One region of the Streptomyces sp. HUAS MG56 genome, then DNA from elsewhere that is predicted to be linked to it. Evidence: riboswitches for the same ligand, from Rfam matches in the RefSeq annotation. Region 1 holds a riboswitch; the other holds the start of a gene.
The links. Region 1 has a riboswitch for cyclic di-AMP ahead of AC4OXY_RS34645 (M23 family metallopeptidase). Riboswitches for the same ligand answer to the same signal wherever they lie in the genome.

Region 1 (6,989 bases):
CGGCGCCGGCGGCCGGGTCGATCACCGCGCGGACGACCGTGTCGACACCTCGGGGCGCCATGCCCTGCACCACCGGCCGCAGTTCCTCCGGCGCCCCGAACAGCTCGGTCAACTCGGCGTACGCCCGTCGCAGTTGCTCCTCGTCCGCGAGGTCGAGGCGTACGCCGCCCAGGTCCGCGCGGTGCCGCAGGTGGGGGGCGGTGGCCTTGAGGGCCACGGGGTAGCCGAGGGTGCGGGCGGCCTCGGCGGCGGCGTCGGCGGTCGGGGCGGGCAGGGCCTGGCGGACGGGGATGCCGTACTTGCCGAGCAGCTCGCAGGTCTCGGCGGCGGAGATCGTGAGCCCTTCTCCGCGCGCGAGCAGCTCCCCGATCAGCCGCGCGGCCCCCTTCTCGTCGATGTCGTCGTACTCGGGCACCTTCCCGGGCTCCGCCGCCTCCCGCCGCCACTGCCCGTACTTGACGGCTTCGGCGAGGGCGCGCACCGCGCGTTCGGCGGCGGGGTAGGCGGGGATGGCCTTGTCGGACGCCGCTCCCTCGGCGGGCAGCCGTTCCGCCGGGCGGAAGGGCGGAGCGGCGCCCTCGGTTCCGGCGGTCCCGGGAGTCCTCTCGACGGCCTGCGGTGCCGTGCTCGCCGCGGCCGACAGGGCCTCGGCCAGTCCCCCCAGCTCCACATGCACCACCAGCACCGGCTTGCCCGGCACCGCCGCCGCGGCCGACCGCAGCGCCTGCGCCAGCTCGGCATCCCCCGGCGAGCCTTCTCCGATCGCGGGGATCGCGGTGACGACGACGGCGTCGCACGTGTCGTCCGCCAGCGCGGCTCCCAGCGCCCGGTGGAAGTCCTCCGCCGTCGCCGCGGTCGTCAGGTCCAGCGGGCGCGACGGGCGCAGTCCTTCGGCGAGGCAGCGGTCGTACGCCAGCACGCCCAGCGACTCGGAGTTGCCGAGGATCGTCACGCGCGGCCCGGCCGGCAGGGGCTGCCGGGCGAGCAGCAGGCCCGTGTCGACCAGTTCGGTGATCGTGTCGACGCGCAGCACTCCGGCCTGCCGCAGCAGCGCGGAGACGGTGGCGTGCGGCAGCCGCGTCGCCCGCACCGCGTGCCCCTGCGGGGCGGAGCCGACCCCCTGCACGACGACCAGCGGCTTCGCCGCCGCCGTGCGCCGCGCGAGCCGCGTGAACTTGCGCGGGTTGCCGATGGATTCCAGGTACATGAGGGCGACGTCGGTCTCGGGGTCGTCGTACCAGTACTGGAGGACGTCGTTGCCGGAGACGTCGGCGCGGTTGCCCGCGGAGACGAACGTGGAGACGCCCGTCACCCCGGTGACGCCGCCGCCGCGCCGGTGCAGCCGGGACAGCAGGGCGATGCCGATGGCGCCGGACTGGGCGAACATGCCGATACGTCCGGGGCGGGGCATCTCGGGGGCGAGCGAGGCGTTCAGCCGCACGCCGGGGGCGGTGTTGATGATCCCGAAGGCGTTGGGGCCGATGAGCCGCATGCCGTACGCGCGCGCGTGGCGCACGAGCGCCCGCTGCCGCTCCCGCCCGTCGGGCCCGCTCTCGGCGTATCCGGCGGACAGGACCACGATTCCCTGCACGCCGTGTTCGCCGCACTCCGCGACCACCGCCGGCACGTGATCGGCCGGTACCGCGATCACCGCGAGGTCGACCGGGCCGTCGATGTCCCGCACCGAGTGGTGCGCGGGCACCCCGTCGATCTCCTTGCAGTCCTCGGGGAAGGCCTGGTTCACGGCGTGCAGCAGGCCGCCGTAGCCGCCGTCGCGGATGTTGCCGAGGACGCTGCGGCCGACGCCGCCGGGGGCGCGGCCGACGCCGATGACGGCCACCGAGCCGGGCACGAGGAGCCGCCGTACCGAGCGGGCCTCGGCGCGCTGTTCCCGCGCGCGCTGGACGGCGAGCGAGCGGTCGGTCGGTTCGAGGTCGAACTCCAGGCGGACGACGCCGTCCTCGAAGCTGCGCTTCTGGGTGTACCCGGCGTCCGTGAACACCTTGATCATCTTGGTGTTGGCGGGCAGCACCTCGGCGGCGAAGCGGCGGATGCCCCGCTCGCGCGCGACGGCCGCGATGTGCTCCAGCAGGGCGGAGGCGACTCCGCGGCCCTGGTGGGCGTCCTGCACGAGGAAGGCGACCTCGGCCTCGTCGGCCGGCACGGAGGCGGGCATGCCGTCGGCGCCGATGCGGTCGTAGCGTACGGTGGCGATGAACTCGCCGCCGATGGTGGCCGCGAGTCCCACCCGGTCCACAAAGTCGTGGTGCGTGAAGCGGTGGACGTCCTTGGCGGACAGTCGTGGGTACGGCGCGAAGAAGCGGTAGTACTTCGACTCGTCCGAGACCTGCTCGTAGTAGCTGACCAGGCGGTCGGCGTCATCAATGGTGATGGGCCGGATGCGCGCGGTACCCCCGTCGCGCAGCACCACGTCCGCCTCCCAGTGGGCGGGGTACTCGTACCGGTCCTGCCGGTCCGCCGAGCTCTGCATGGGCCCCAGAGTACGGCTCGCGTCCGACAACGGCGCGAGGCAGTCTGTGGGGGACGGAAGTCGGATCGAGGCCGCGGTCCGATGTCACACCGGAGGGGACGAGGGTCCGCTCCGGACACGCTTCGCGATATGGGAAACTGGTCTAGACAACCCTGAACACCGAAGGGCAGCAACACATGGCTGAGCGCCGCGTCAACGTCGGCTGGGCCGAGGGCCTCCACGCCCGCCCCGCCTCCATCTTCGTCCGAGCCGCCACGGCCGCAGGCGTCCCGGTGACGATCGCCAAGGCTGACGGCAACCCCGTCAACGCGGCCTCCATGCTGGCCGTCCTGGGTCTGGGCGCCCAGGGTGGCGAGGAGATCGTCCTCGCCTCCGACGCCGAGGGTGCGGACATCGCCCTGGAGCGTCTGGCCAAGCTGGTCTCCGAAGGCCTGGAGGAGCTGCCCGAGACCGTCTGATCCGGCCCCGCCCGGAACACGGAAACACCGAAGCCGCGTCGCCCTTTCCGGGGCGGCGCGGCTTCGCCGTTTGGCACGGTCTTCCACAATGCGTGAACACACCTGAATTCAGGCAGCAAGAATACACCGCCACCGAATTACTCTTCTTTGTATACGGCGCTCGTGTTAATGACGCAGGCCGGTCATGTTTACGGCGTGTTGCGAAGTCCTCACACCCTCGCCGCCGGCAGAAAAGCGAAGCCGGTGCGCGGCCGTCGCGCGCTCGCCGTGCAGAGCCGTGAGCGCCCGCGCGCGCTCGCCGTCGCCGCGCGCCACCGCGTCCACGATCGCGCCGTGCTCCGCCCAGGACTCGACCGGGGTCGGCAGCGCCTCCACCGCGTACATCCAGGCGATCTTGTGGCGCAACTGGGTCAGCATCGAGGTCAGCGAGGGGCTCGCGCAGGCCTGGGCGAGCGTCTCGTGGAACCAGCCGCCCAGTGACCGAAGATCCTCGCTGCTGCCCCGCCTGGCCCGCTCCTGGCCCAGTCTGACCAGGCCGCGCAGCACCTTCAGATGTGCCTCCGTGCGCCGCTGCGCGGCCCGGGCGGCGCCGAGCGGCTCCAGGAGCATCCGCATCTCCAGCAGGTCGGCCGCCTCCTGCTCGGTCGGCTCGGCCACGCACGCGCCCGCGTGCCGGCGCGTCACCACGAAGCCCTCCGCCTCCAGCGTGCGCAGGGCCTCGCGGACGGGGACGCGCGAGACGCCGTAGCGGCGGGCCAGGACTTCCTCGGTGAGGCGGCTGCCGCGCTCGTGGACACCGGCGACGATGTCGTCCCGGATCGCCGTGCATACCGAGTGCGCCGGAATACGCATGACCGACCTCCGCCTTAATCCCCGTGACACGTCGACGATGGACGCGTGTTCCGTGACTCTATTGCAATGAGCCAGAATTTCCGACGGCGGGCCGGAATCCATGGATATTTTTTGGACAGCGACTCCCGTAAGCGCACCGGGGACACCGTGGAAAAACGACGAAAGCCCCGGCTCGGTGAGCCGGGGCTTCGGATGCCGTGTCTCGTGCGCCGTGCGCGTCAGACGTTCACGCCGTGCTCGCGGAGGTAGGCGACCGGGTCGACGTCCGAGCCGTAGTCGGGGGTCGTACGGGCCTCGAAGTGCAGGTGCGGTCCGGTGACGTTGCCGGTCGCGCCGGACAGGCCTATCTGCTCGCCCGGGGTGACCTGTTGGCCCACCGTGACGCCGATGGACGACAGGTGGCCGTACTGGGTGTACATGCCGTCGGCCATCCGGATCACGATCTGGTTGCCGTACGCGCCGCCCCAGCCGGTGGAGACGACGGTGCCGGAGCCGACCGCGTGGACGGGCGTGCCGCTGGCCGCGTGGAAGTCGATGCCGGTGTGGGAGCCGGAGGACCACAGGGAACTGCTGGCCTTGTAGCCCGTGGAGACGTACGAGTCCGTGATCGGGGCGACGAAGCGGTTCAGCCGCTCGCGCTCCGCCTCGCGTGCGGCGCGGGCCTTGGTCTCGTGGATCTCCTGGGCCCGCCGGGCCGCGGCCTCCTCGGCCGCCTTCTGCGCGGCGGCCTGCCGCTGGGCGGCTGCCTGCGCGTCGATCTGCTCGGCGATGTCGTCGCCCACGCTGATCACCGGGGTGAGGCCGGTCTGCTCGACGGAGTTCTGGGCGGCGGACGCGGGGGAGGCCGCGAGGGTGCCGATGACACCGGTGGTGAGGGCCGCGACGCCGGCCGCCTGAGCGGCGGTGCGCGTGACCCGGCCGGGCTTGCGGTGCTTCCCGGTGGCGCACATGAACGCCATGGAGTGGCTGGTCCTTTCCTTCCCTCTCGCCTACCGGGTTAGCTGACGGGTTCGGAGCAGGAAGGTCTCCTACGGCCCCCACGCGCACGCGTGGGCGTCCGATTCACCCCAGGGGACGTTGTGGGTCCCCGGCTCCCCTGGCTCGCGCCGTACGGGGACTCGGCGATGGCTGTCCGGTGCCGCGGGTGCGGCGCACTGCCTGACGAACAGCCCGGACGACGCTAGGCGGGCCTGCCGCCGGTCCCCAAACCGAACCGGGCTTTTGTAGCGCATCCCACAGGGCAGACAGGCAACCTCCGTCCCAAATCGGGCATCTGGGGAAGGGCGCGGAACGACGAGGGGCCCTGACGGCCCGTAGGCGGTCAGGGCCCCACGCGGGCGTGCCCTACTCGGCCGCGACCACGCTGACTTCGCCGATGCCGAGAGCCTCCACCGGCGCCTTGATCTGCGAGGCGTCACCGACGAGGACGGTCACCAGGCCGTCCACCGGGAAGGCGTTCACGACGGCGGCCGTGGCCTCCACCGTGCCCGTGGCGGCCAGCTGCCGGTACAGCGTCGCCTGGAAGTCGTCGGGCAGATGCTGCTCGACCTGGTCGGCCAGCGTGCTCGCGACGGCCGCCGCCGTCTCGTACTTGAGCGGCGCGACCCCGACGAGGTTCTGGACGGCCACGTCCCGCTCGGCGTCGGTCAGTCCCTCCGCCGCGAGGGTGCGCAGCACCGTCCACAGGTCGTCCAGCGCGGGGCCGGTGTTCGGCGTGTCCACCGAGCCGCTGATGGCGAGCAGGGAGGCACCCGTGCCGTCCGCGGCGGACCGCAGGACCTGGCCGAAGGCACGCACACCGTAGGTGTAGCCCTTCTCCTCGCGCAGGACGCGGTCCAGGCGGGAGGTGAGGGTGCCGCCCAGGCAGTACGTGCCGAGCACCTGCGCGGGCCACACGCGGTCGTGCCGGTCGGGGCCCACGCGGCCGATCAGCAGCTGCGTCTGGACCGCACCGGGCCGGTCCACGATGACCACGCGGCCGGTGTCGTCGGCGCTCACGGCCGGCACGGGCCGGGGCTGCCCCGGGGTACCGCTCCAGGCACCCAGGGTGTCGCCGAGCAGGGCGTCCAGGTCGATGCCGGTGAAGTCGCCGACCACGACCGTGGTGGCCGTCGAGGGGCGCACATGGCGGTCGTAGAAGGCGCGTACGGCGGCCGCGTCGATCTTCTCGACCGTCTCCTCGGTGCCCTGGCGCGGACGCGACATGCGCGAGGTGGCCGGGAACAGCTCCTTGGACAGCTCCTTGGCGGCCCGGCGGGTGGGGTTGGCCAGCTCGTGCGGGATCTCGTCCAGGCGGTTGCGGACCAGCCGCTCGACCTCGCTCTCGGCGAACGCGGGCGCGCGCAGGGCGTCGGCGAGCAGGCCGAGGCCCTTGGCGAGGCGGGAGGCGGGCACCTCCAGGCTGATGCGGACACCGGAGTGGTCGGCGTGCGCGTCGAGCGTGGCACCCGCGCGCTCCAGCTCGGCCGCGAACTCCTCGGCGGAGTGCTGGTCGGTGCCCTCGGAGAAGGCCCGCGCCATGATCGTGGCGACGCCGTCCAGACCGGCCGGCTCGGCGTCCAGGGGCGCGTCGAGCAGCACCTCGACGGCGACGACCTGCTGGCCGGGGCGGTGGCAGCGCAGCACCGTCAGGCCGTTGTCGAGCGCCGCGCGCTCGGGGGCCGGGAACGCCCACGGCTTGGCCTCGCCGGGCCGCGGCTGAGGGTGGAAGTCCATGCTGGCGAGCTGCTCGGTCACTTGGCCGTCTCCTCGTTCTCGTTGCCGGCCTCTACGGTCGCTTCCTGCTCCGGGTCCTCGGGCACGTCGGCGTCGGGGGCCGCTTCCGGGGACTTCGGCTCGTAGACGAGGACCGCGCGGTTGTCGGGACGCAGGCGGGCCTTGGCGACCTCCTGGACCTCCTCGGCGGTCACCGCCAGGACGCGCTGCACAGCCGTGAGGGCGAGCTGCGGGTCGCCGAACAGGACGGCGAACCGGCACAGTTCGTCGGCGCGGCCCGCCACCGTGCCGAGCCGGTCCAGCCACTCGCGCTCCAACTGGGCCTGGGCGCGCTCCATTTCCTCCGGCGTCGGGCCCTCCTCGGCGAACCGGGCGAGCTCCTCGTCGATGGCGGCCTCGATGACCGGCACCTCGACGTCGCCGGAGGCCTTCACGTCCAGCCAGCCCATCGAGGGCGCGCCGGCGAGGCGCAG
Region 2 (6,989 bases), 2.6 Mb from region 1:
ACGCCCGGCAGGCCCTCGCCGACCAGCGGCTGAGCAAGAACCCGGCCCATCACGACGAGCCCGCGCACGCCAAGGGCAAGACCGGTATCCCCGGCGAGCGCAAGGCCGAGCTGATGACACATCTGCTGAACATCGACCCGCCGGACCACACCCGGCTGCGCCGGCTGGTCAGCAAGGCGTTCACACCCCGCCGTGTCGCCGAGTTCGCGCACCGGGTGCAGGAGCTGACCGACCAGCTCATCGACCGCTTCGCGGAAAGGGGGTCAGCCGACCTCATCCACGAGTTCGCCTTCCCCCTGCCCATCTACGCCATCTGCGACATGCTCGGCGTCCCGCGCGAGGACCAGGACGACTTCCGGGACTGGGCGGGGATGATGATCCGGCACGGCGGAGGCCCGCGCGGCGGGGTCGCGCGGTCGGTCAAGAAGATGCGCGGCTACCTCGCCGAGCTGATCCACAAGAAGCGCGAGGCGCTGCCCGCCGAGCCCGCGCCCGGCGAGGACCTGATCTCCGGCCTCATCCGCGCCTCCGACCACGGCGAGCACCTCACCGAGAACGAGGCCGCCGCCATGGCCTTCATCCTCCTGTTCGCCGGTTTCGAGACCACGGTGAACCTGATCGGCAACGGCACCTACGCCCTGCTCACCCACCCCGGGCAGCGCCGGCGGCTCCAGGACTCCCTGGCGCGCGGGGAGCGGGACCTGCTGGAGACCGGTATCGAGGAACTGCTGCGCTACGACGGCCCGGTGGAGCTGGCCACCTGGCGGTTCGCCACCGAGCCGCTCGTCATCGGAGGGCAGGACATCGCGCCCGGCGACCCGGTGCTCGTGGTGCTCGCGGCGGCCGACCGGGACCCGGAGCGGTTCGCCGAGCCGGACGTGCTGGACCTCTCCCGCCGGGACAACCAGCACCTCGGCTACGGCCACGGCATCCATTACTGCCTCGGCGCGCCGCTCGCCCGCCTGGAGGGCCAGAGCGCGCTCGCCACCCTGTTCACCCGGCTGCCCGACCTGCGGCTCGCCGCTGATCCGGCCGAGCTGCGCTGGCGCGGCGGGCTCATCATGCGGGGGCTGCGCACCCTGCCGGTCGAGTTCACCCCGGTCCCCGCCGGCGGGGGAACCGCCGCTGCCGTACAAGCGTCGTAGGGGTGGGCGAAACCGGCGTAACGGCCTCGTGGGAAACGAAACATGACAGGGATTCAACCCTGTGATCTTCACGTGATCTGCGCGGCATTAACTTGTGACAAGTGATCGTGTGCCGATACGTTCACCCATCAGCGTGGCGACCGGCACCGTCCGCCGCCGCGCCGGTCCTGCTGTCGCACGAAAGGCTTCCGCATGCTCACCGGGAACGGTCGTCACCGTCGCCCCCGTCAGGCTCCGGCCCTCCTCGTCGCGGCCGGCGTGACCGGCTCCGCCATCGCCATCCCGCTGCTCGGCGCCGCGAGCGCCCACGCGGCCGACGGCACCACGTGGGACAAGGTCGCCGAGTGCGAGAGCGGCGGCTCCTGGAGCCAGAACAGCGGCAACGGGTACTACGGCGGTCTCCAGATATCGCAGGACGACTGGGACAAGTACGGCGGCACGCAGTACGCCGACAGCGCCGACCAGGCCAGCCGCAACCAGCAGATCGCCGTCGCCGAGAAGATCCTCGCCGACCAGGGCACCAAGCCGTGGACCATGTGCGCGCTGACCGCCGGGCTGACCTCCAACTCGGGTTCGGTCGACGTCGACACGGGCGTCGGGAACTCCGGGAGCGGCAAGAGCTCGGGTGGCGACTCCGGATCGACGAACGGTTCCGATTCGTCCGGTCTGTCGGACTCGTCCGGGTCCGACTCGGGTTCCGGGGACGGGTCGGGCGCCCACTCCGGCTCGAAGTCCGGCTCCGGCGCGGACGCTTCCTCGGATGCCGGTGCCACGCCCGGACCGAGCGCGAGTGACGGGGGCGGCAAGGAGTCGGGCGCGTCGCACGGCTCCAAGGGTGCAGGCAGCCACAAGTCCGACAAGGGCGACAAGGCGGGCACGTCCGGTTCCGATGGTTCCATCGGGTCCTCCGGTGGCGGAGGCGCGCAGGGCGGCGACAGCTCGCCCAGCGCCACCCCCGGGACCGACGAGTCGGACAATTACCCGCAGAGCACCGGTTCCTGGAGCCTCGTCGACACGGGAGCGCTCAGCAGTGGCGGACGTCACCGCGGCGGAAGTGCGGACGAAAACGTGACAAACGGTCAGGATGCCGCGTCCTCGGGCCGTCACGCGGGCCACCGGACGAACACCTATACGGTCCGTGAGGGCGACACGCTCGCCTCCATCGCCGGCTCTCTCGGCGTCGACGGCGGATGGCGCGCGCTCTATGACGGCAACAAGAAGGTGATAGGGGCCGACCCGAACCAGATCACCGCCGGTCAGACCCTGGAAGTCGGTAACGAAAAGGACGCGGAGTAAGGCGAGTTGGCGCCCCGCTTGATCGCTAATGTCCGTTTTGGCGAAAGTGTGGGATGAGTCTCAGAAGCCCTGATCGTCTTTGAAATTCCGTCGATCGCCTGTCTACGGTCAGGACCGCTCGTCACCACGAGCCCCGGTTGCCGCAACGCCGAATCCTGCCAGCGGCCGTCCGGGAACAGTCGTCGCGTCAAGCGCCGTAGGCAGGAGCGGGGGACCCAAGGTAGGCGCTGGAACCGGCAGTTGACGCCGGATCCGGCTTGGGGTGAAGCCGCAGGCCCGCGACAGCGGGCGTGCGGCCGGGCAACTCAACCGGCCCGAACCCGACAGCTCACCTCGCAGGCGTCGGTGAGGGGATCGATCCATGCTGTTTTCCGGCAAGGGCAAGCACCGTCGTCCGTCCAAGGCCGTCCGCGTCGTCGCGCTGGCCGGTGTCACCGGTGCCGCCGTCGCCGCCCCGCTGATGGCGGCCGGCAACGCCTCCGCCGCCACCGCCTCCGAGTGGGACGCGGTCGCCCAGTGCGAGTCGGGTGGCAACTGGTCCATCAGCACCGGCAACGGCTTCTACGGCGGCCTCCAGTTCTCCGCCTCCACCTGGGCCGCGTACGGCGGCACCGCCTACGCCTCGACCGCCAACCAGGCCACCAAGGCGCAGCAGATCGCCGTCGCCGAGAAGGTCCTCGCCTCGCAGGGCAAGGGTGCCTGGCCGGTCTGCGGCACGGGCCTGTCCTCCGCCCCGTACAACGGCTCCGCCCCGAGCACCGGCTCCGGCTCCACCGGCAGCGGCTCGGCGGGCAGCGGTTCCTCCGGCAGCGCCACCACCCGCTCCGCCGACCAGCAGGCCGCCACCCGCTCCACCGAGCGCTCGGCCCCGAAGGCGAGCAAGACCGTCACCACCCCGACCGGCAAGAAGGTCAAGAAGGGCGACGGCGAGTACAAGGTCGTCAAGGGCGACACCCTCAGCTCCATCGCCGAGAAGCATCACGTCGCCGGCGGCTGGCAGAAGCTGTTCCAGCTGAACAAGGACATCGTCGACAACGCCGACCTCATCTTCCCCGGTCAGCAGCTGCACCTGAAGTGACATCCGGCTCCGGCCGGACGCGCAGCGCCCTCACATCCCCACCCCCCACACCGAGGACCCCGTGAGGGTCACCCCCGTCCCCACGGGCTCCCCGTCCCGGCGCGTGTTCCCCCGTACGCGCCGGGACGGGGCTTTCTGTTTCCCCGCTCTTCAGCCGGGCCTCATCGACAGCCCCCTTTGTTCCGAGGGTGAACAATGGGTACCGTCTGCATGTCCCACCGCGTTCACGGGGCGGTCGGTCGCGGGCCGATCCCCCGGAGACGGTTAGGCTCTAGTCGCACGGCGCAGCCGCAAGGCACACCGCCCCGCACTTCCAGCGTCACATCCAAGAAGGAGATGCTCGTGCCGTCCATCGACGTCGTCGTAGCCCGGGAAATCCTGGACTCCCGAGGCAACCCCACGGTCGAGGTCGAGGTCGGCCTCGACGACGGCAGCACGGGTCGTGCCGCCGTTCCGTCGGGCGCCTCGACCGGTGCCTTCGAGGCCATCGAGCTGCGCGACGGTGACCCGAACCGCTACCAGGGCAAGGGCGTCGAGAAGGCCGTCCTCGCCGTCATCGAGCAGATCGGCCCGGAGCTGGTCGGCTACGACGCCACCGAGCAGCGCCTGATCGACCAGGCCATGTTCGACCTGGACGCCACCGACAACAAGGGCTCCCTCGGCGCCAACGCCATCCTCGGCGTCTCCCTCGCCGTCGCCCACGCCGCCTCCGAGGCCAGCGACCTGCCGCTGTTCCGCTACCTGGGCGGCCCGAACGCGCACCTGCTGCCGGTGCCGATGATGAACATCCTCAACGGCGGCTCGCACGCGGACTCCAACGTGGACATCCAGGAGTTCATGATCGCTCCGATCGGCGCGGAGTCCTTCTCCGAGGCGCTGCGCTGGGGCGCGGAGGTCTACCACACGCTGAAGAAGGTCCTGAAGTCCAAGGGCCTGTCCACCGGCCTGGGCGACGAGGGCGGCTTCGCCCCGAACCTGGAGTCGAACCGCGCCGCCCTCGACCTCATCCTGGAGGCGATCAAGGAGGCCGGTTACGTCCCCGGCCAGCAGATCGCCCTCGCGCTCGATGTCGCCGCCTCCGAGTTCTACAAGGACGGCAAGTACCTCTTCGAGGGCAAGGAGCGCTCCGCCGCCGAGATGACGGAGTACTACGAGGAGCTCGTCTCCGCGTACCCGCTCGTCTCCATCGAGGACCCGCTGTTCGAGGACGACTGGGCCGGCTGGAAGGTCATCACCGACCGCCTCGGCGACAAGGTCCAGCTCGTCGGCGACGACCTGTTCGTCACCAACCCCGAGCGCCTCGCCCGCGGCATCGAGGAGGGCACCGCCAACGCCCTGCTGGTCAAGGTCAACCAGATCGGCTCGCTGACCGAGACCCTGGACGCCGTCGAGCTGGCCCAGCGCAGCGGCTTCAAGTGCATGATGTCGCACCGCTCCGGCGAGACCGAGGACGTCACCATCGCCGACCTGGCCGTCGCCACCAACTGCGGCCAGATCAAGACCGGCGCCCCGGCCCGCTCCGAGCGCGTCGCCAAGTACAACCAGTTGCTGCGCATCGAGGAGATCCTCGACGACGCCGCGGTGTACGCGGGCCGCTCCGCCTTCCCGCGCTTCAAGGGCTGAGCCGTTAAGAGGTAAGTCCTAGCCAGTCGTACGTACGTCCCCGTACCGGTCCCGTACCGTGTCCGGGGACGTACGCACGTGTGAGGCGTGCCAGGCACAGCGCAAGGGGAGGCGAGAGCCAGATGGCCGCGAGGGACCGGGACCGTTTCTCCACCGCGACCAGGCTGCGGCTGCTCGGCGAGCAGACGGCGGCCCGGGTCTACCGCTCCCAGACCAAGCGGCAGGCCCGCCGCTCCCGGCTCACCGGGCGCGCGGCGCTGCTCGTGCTGGTGCTGTGCACGATGATCGTCGCGCTCGCGTACCCGATGCGCCAGTACGTCTCCCAGCGCGCGCAGATCTCCGACCTCCAGCGCCAGAAGCAACAGGCCGAGCAGCGCGTCGAGCAGCTGCGCGACCTCAAGGCACGCTGGCAGGACGACGCCTACGCCGAGCAGGAGATCCGGCGGCGGCTGCATTATGTGATGCCGGGGGAGACCGGGTACACGGTCGTCGATCCCGGTATGGCCAAGCAGTCCCGCGCCGACCTGAAGGCCGCCCAGCGGCCCTGGTACGCCAACGTCTGGGACGGGGTCGACAAGTCCGACGCCTCCGACCAGTGAACCGACAGCACGCCCCGATCCACCGCCTCTTCTGAGAAAGCCGCTCTGAAAGCAGTCATGGAAACCCCTCCGCCGCCCACTTCGCGCACCGAGCCCACCGACGCGGACGTCGAGGCCTTCAAGCAGCAGCTGGGCCGCCCGCCGCGGGGTCTGCGGGCCATCGCGCACCGCTGCCCGTGCGGCCAGCCGGACGTCGTGGAGACGGCGCCGCGGCTGCCCGACGGCACGCCCTTCCCGACGCTGTACTACCTGACGTGCCCGAAGGCGTCCTCCGCCATCGGCACGCTGGAGGCCAACGGCGTGATGAAGGAGATGACCGAGCGCCTGGCGGCCGACCCGGAACTGGCCGCCGCCTACCGGGCCGCGCACGAGGACTACATCCGGCGCCGGGACGAGATCGAGGAGCTGAAGGGCTTCCCGAGCGCGGGCGGCATGCCGGACCGGGTCAAGTGCCTGCACGTCCTGGTGGCCCACTCGCTGGCCGCCGGCCCGGGCGTGAACCCGCTCGGCGACGAGGCGCTGGCGATGCTGCCGGAGTGGTGGCGCAAGGGCGCGTGCGTGACGCCCACCGAGGCCACCGAGGCCACCACCGAGGGGGACGAGAAGTGACGCGTGTCGCCGCCATCGACTGCGGGACCAACTCCATCCGGCTGCTGGTCGCGGACTGCGACCCGGCCACGGGTGAACTGGTCGACCTGGACCGCCGGATGACCATCGTGCGGCTCGGCCAGGGCGTCGACCGCACCGGGCGGCTCGCGCCCGAGGCGCTGGAGCGGACCTTCGCGGCCTGCCGCGAGTACGCCGCGATCATCAAGGAGCACGGCGCCGAGAAGCTCCGCTTCGTCGCCACCTCCGCCTCCCGCGACGCCGAGAACCGCGACGAGTTCGTGCGCGGTGTGCTGGACATCCTCGGGGTCGAACCGGAGGTGATCACCGGCGACCAGGAGGCCGAGTTCTCCTTCACCGGCGCCACGAAGGAGCTGACCGGCCGCGCCGACCTGGCCCGGCCGTACCTGGTCGTGGACATCGGCGGCGGCTCCACCGAGTTCGTCGTCGGCGAGGAGCACGTGCGGGCCGCGCGCTCGGTCGACGTCGGCTGTGTGCGGATGACGGAGCGGCACCTGGTGCACGGCGGCGAGGTCTCCGACCCGCCCTCCGCGGCCCGGATCGCCGCCATGAGGGCCGACATCGAGGCCGCCCTGGACCTCGCCGAACAGAGCGTCCCGCTGCGCGAGGCGCACACCCTGG

Region 2: it holds a riboswitch for cyclic di-AMP, as region 1 does, so the genes downstream of both, AC4OXY_RS22530 (transglycosylase family protein) here and AC4OXY_RS34645 (M23 family metallopeptidase) in region 1, are expected to answer to the same signal.

What each region holds. Positions count from the first base shown of each region.
Region 1 covers NZ_CM178722.1:7,375,294-7,382,282, reverse strand. The annotation lists gene AC4OXY_RS34660 (bifunctional acetate--CoA ligase family protein/GNAT family N-acetyltransferase) at 1-2,491, opposite strand, end outside; gene AC4OXY_RS34655 (HPr family phosphocarrier protein) at 2,668-2,949, shown strand; gene AC4OXY_RS34650 (GntR family transcriptional regulator) at 3,115-3,801, opposite strand; gene AC4OXY_RS34645 (M23 family metallopeptidase) at 4,020-4,760, opposite strand; cyclic di-AMP (ydaO/yuaA leader) riboswitch at 4,773-4,935, opposite strand; gene AC4OXY_RS34640 (M16 family metallopeptidase) at 5,146-6,516, opposite strand; gene AC4OXY_RS34635 (M16 family metallopeptidase) at 6,534-6,989, opposite strand, start outside.
Region 2 covers NZ_CM178722.1:4,760,096-4,767,084, reverse strand. The annotation lists gene AC4OXY_RS22540 (cytochrome P450 family protein) at 1-1,145, shown strand, start outside; gene AC4OXY_RS22535 (transglycosylase family protein) at 1,338-2,441, shown strand; cyclic di-AMP (ydaO/yuaA leader) riboswitch at 2,624-2,798, shown strand; gene AC4OXY_RS22530 (transglycosylase family protein) at 2,803-3,519, shown strand; gene eno (phosphopyruvate hydratase) at 3,856-5,142, shown strand; gene AC4OXY_RS22520 (FtsB family cell division protein) at 5,265-5,741, shown strand; gene AC4OXY_RS22515 (DUF501 domain-containing protein) at 5,799-6,350, shown strand; gene AC4OXY_RS22510 (Ppx/GppA phosphatase family protein) at 6,347-6,989, shown strand, end outside.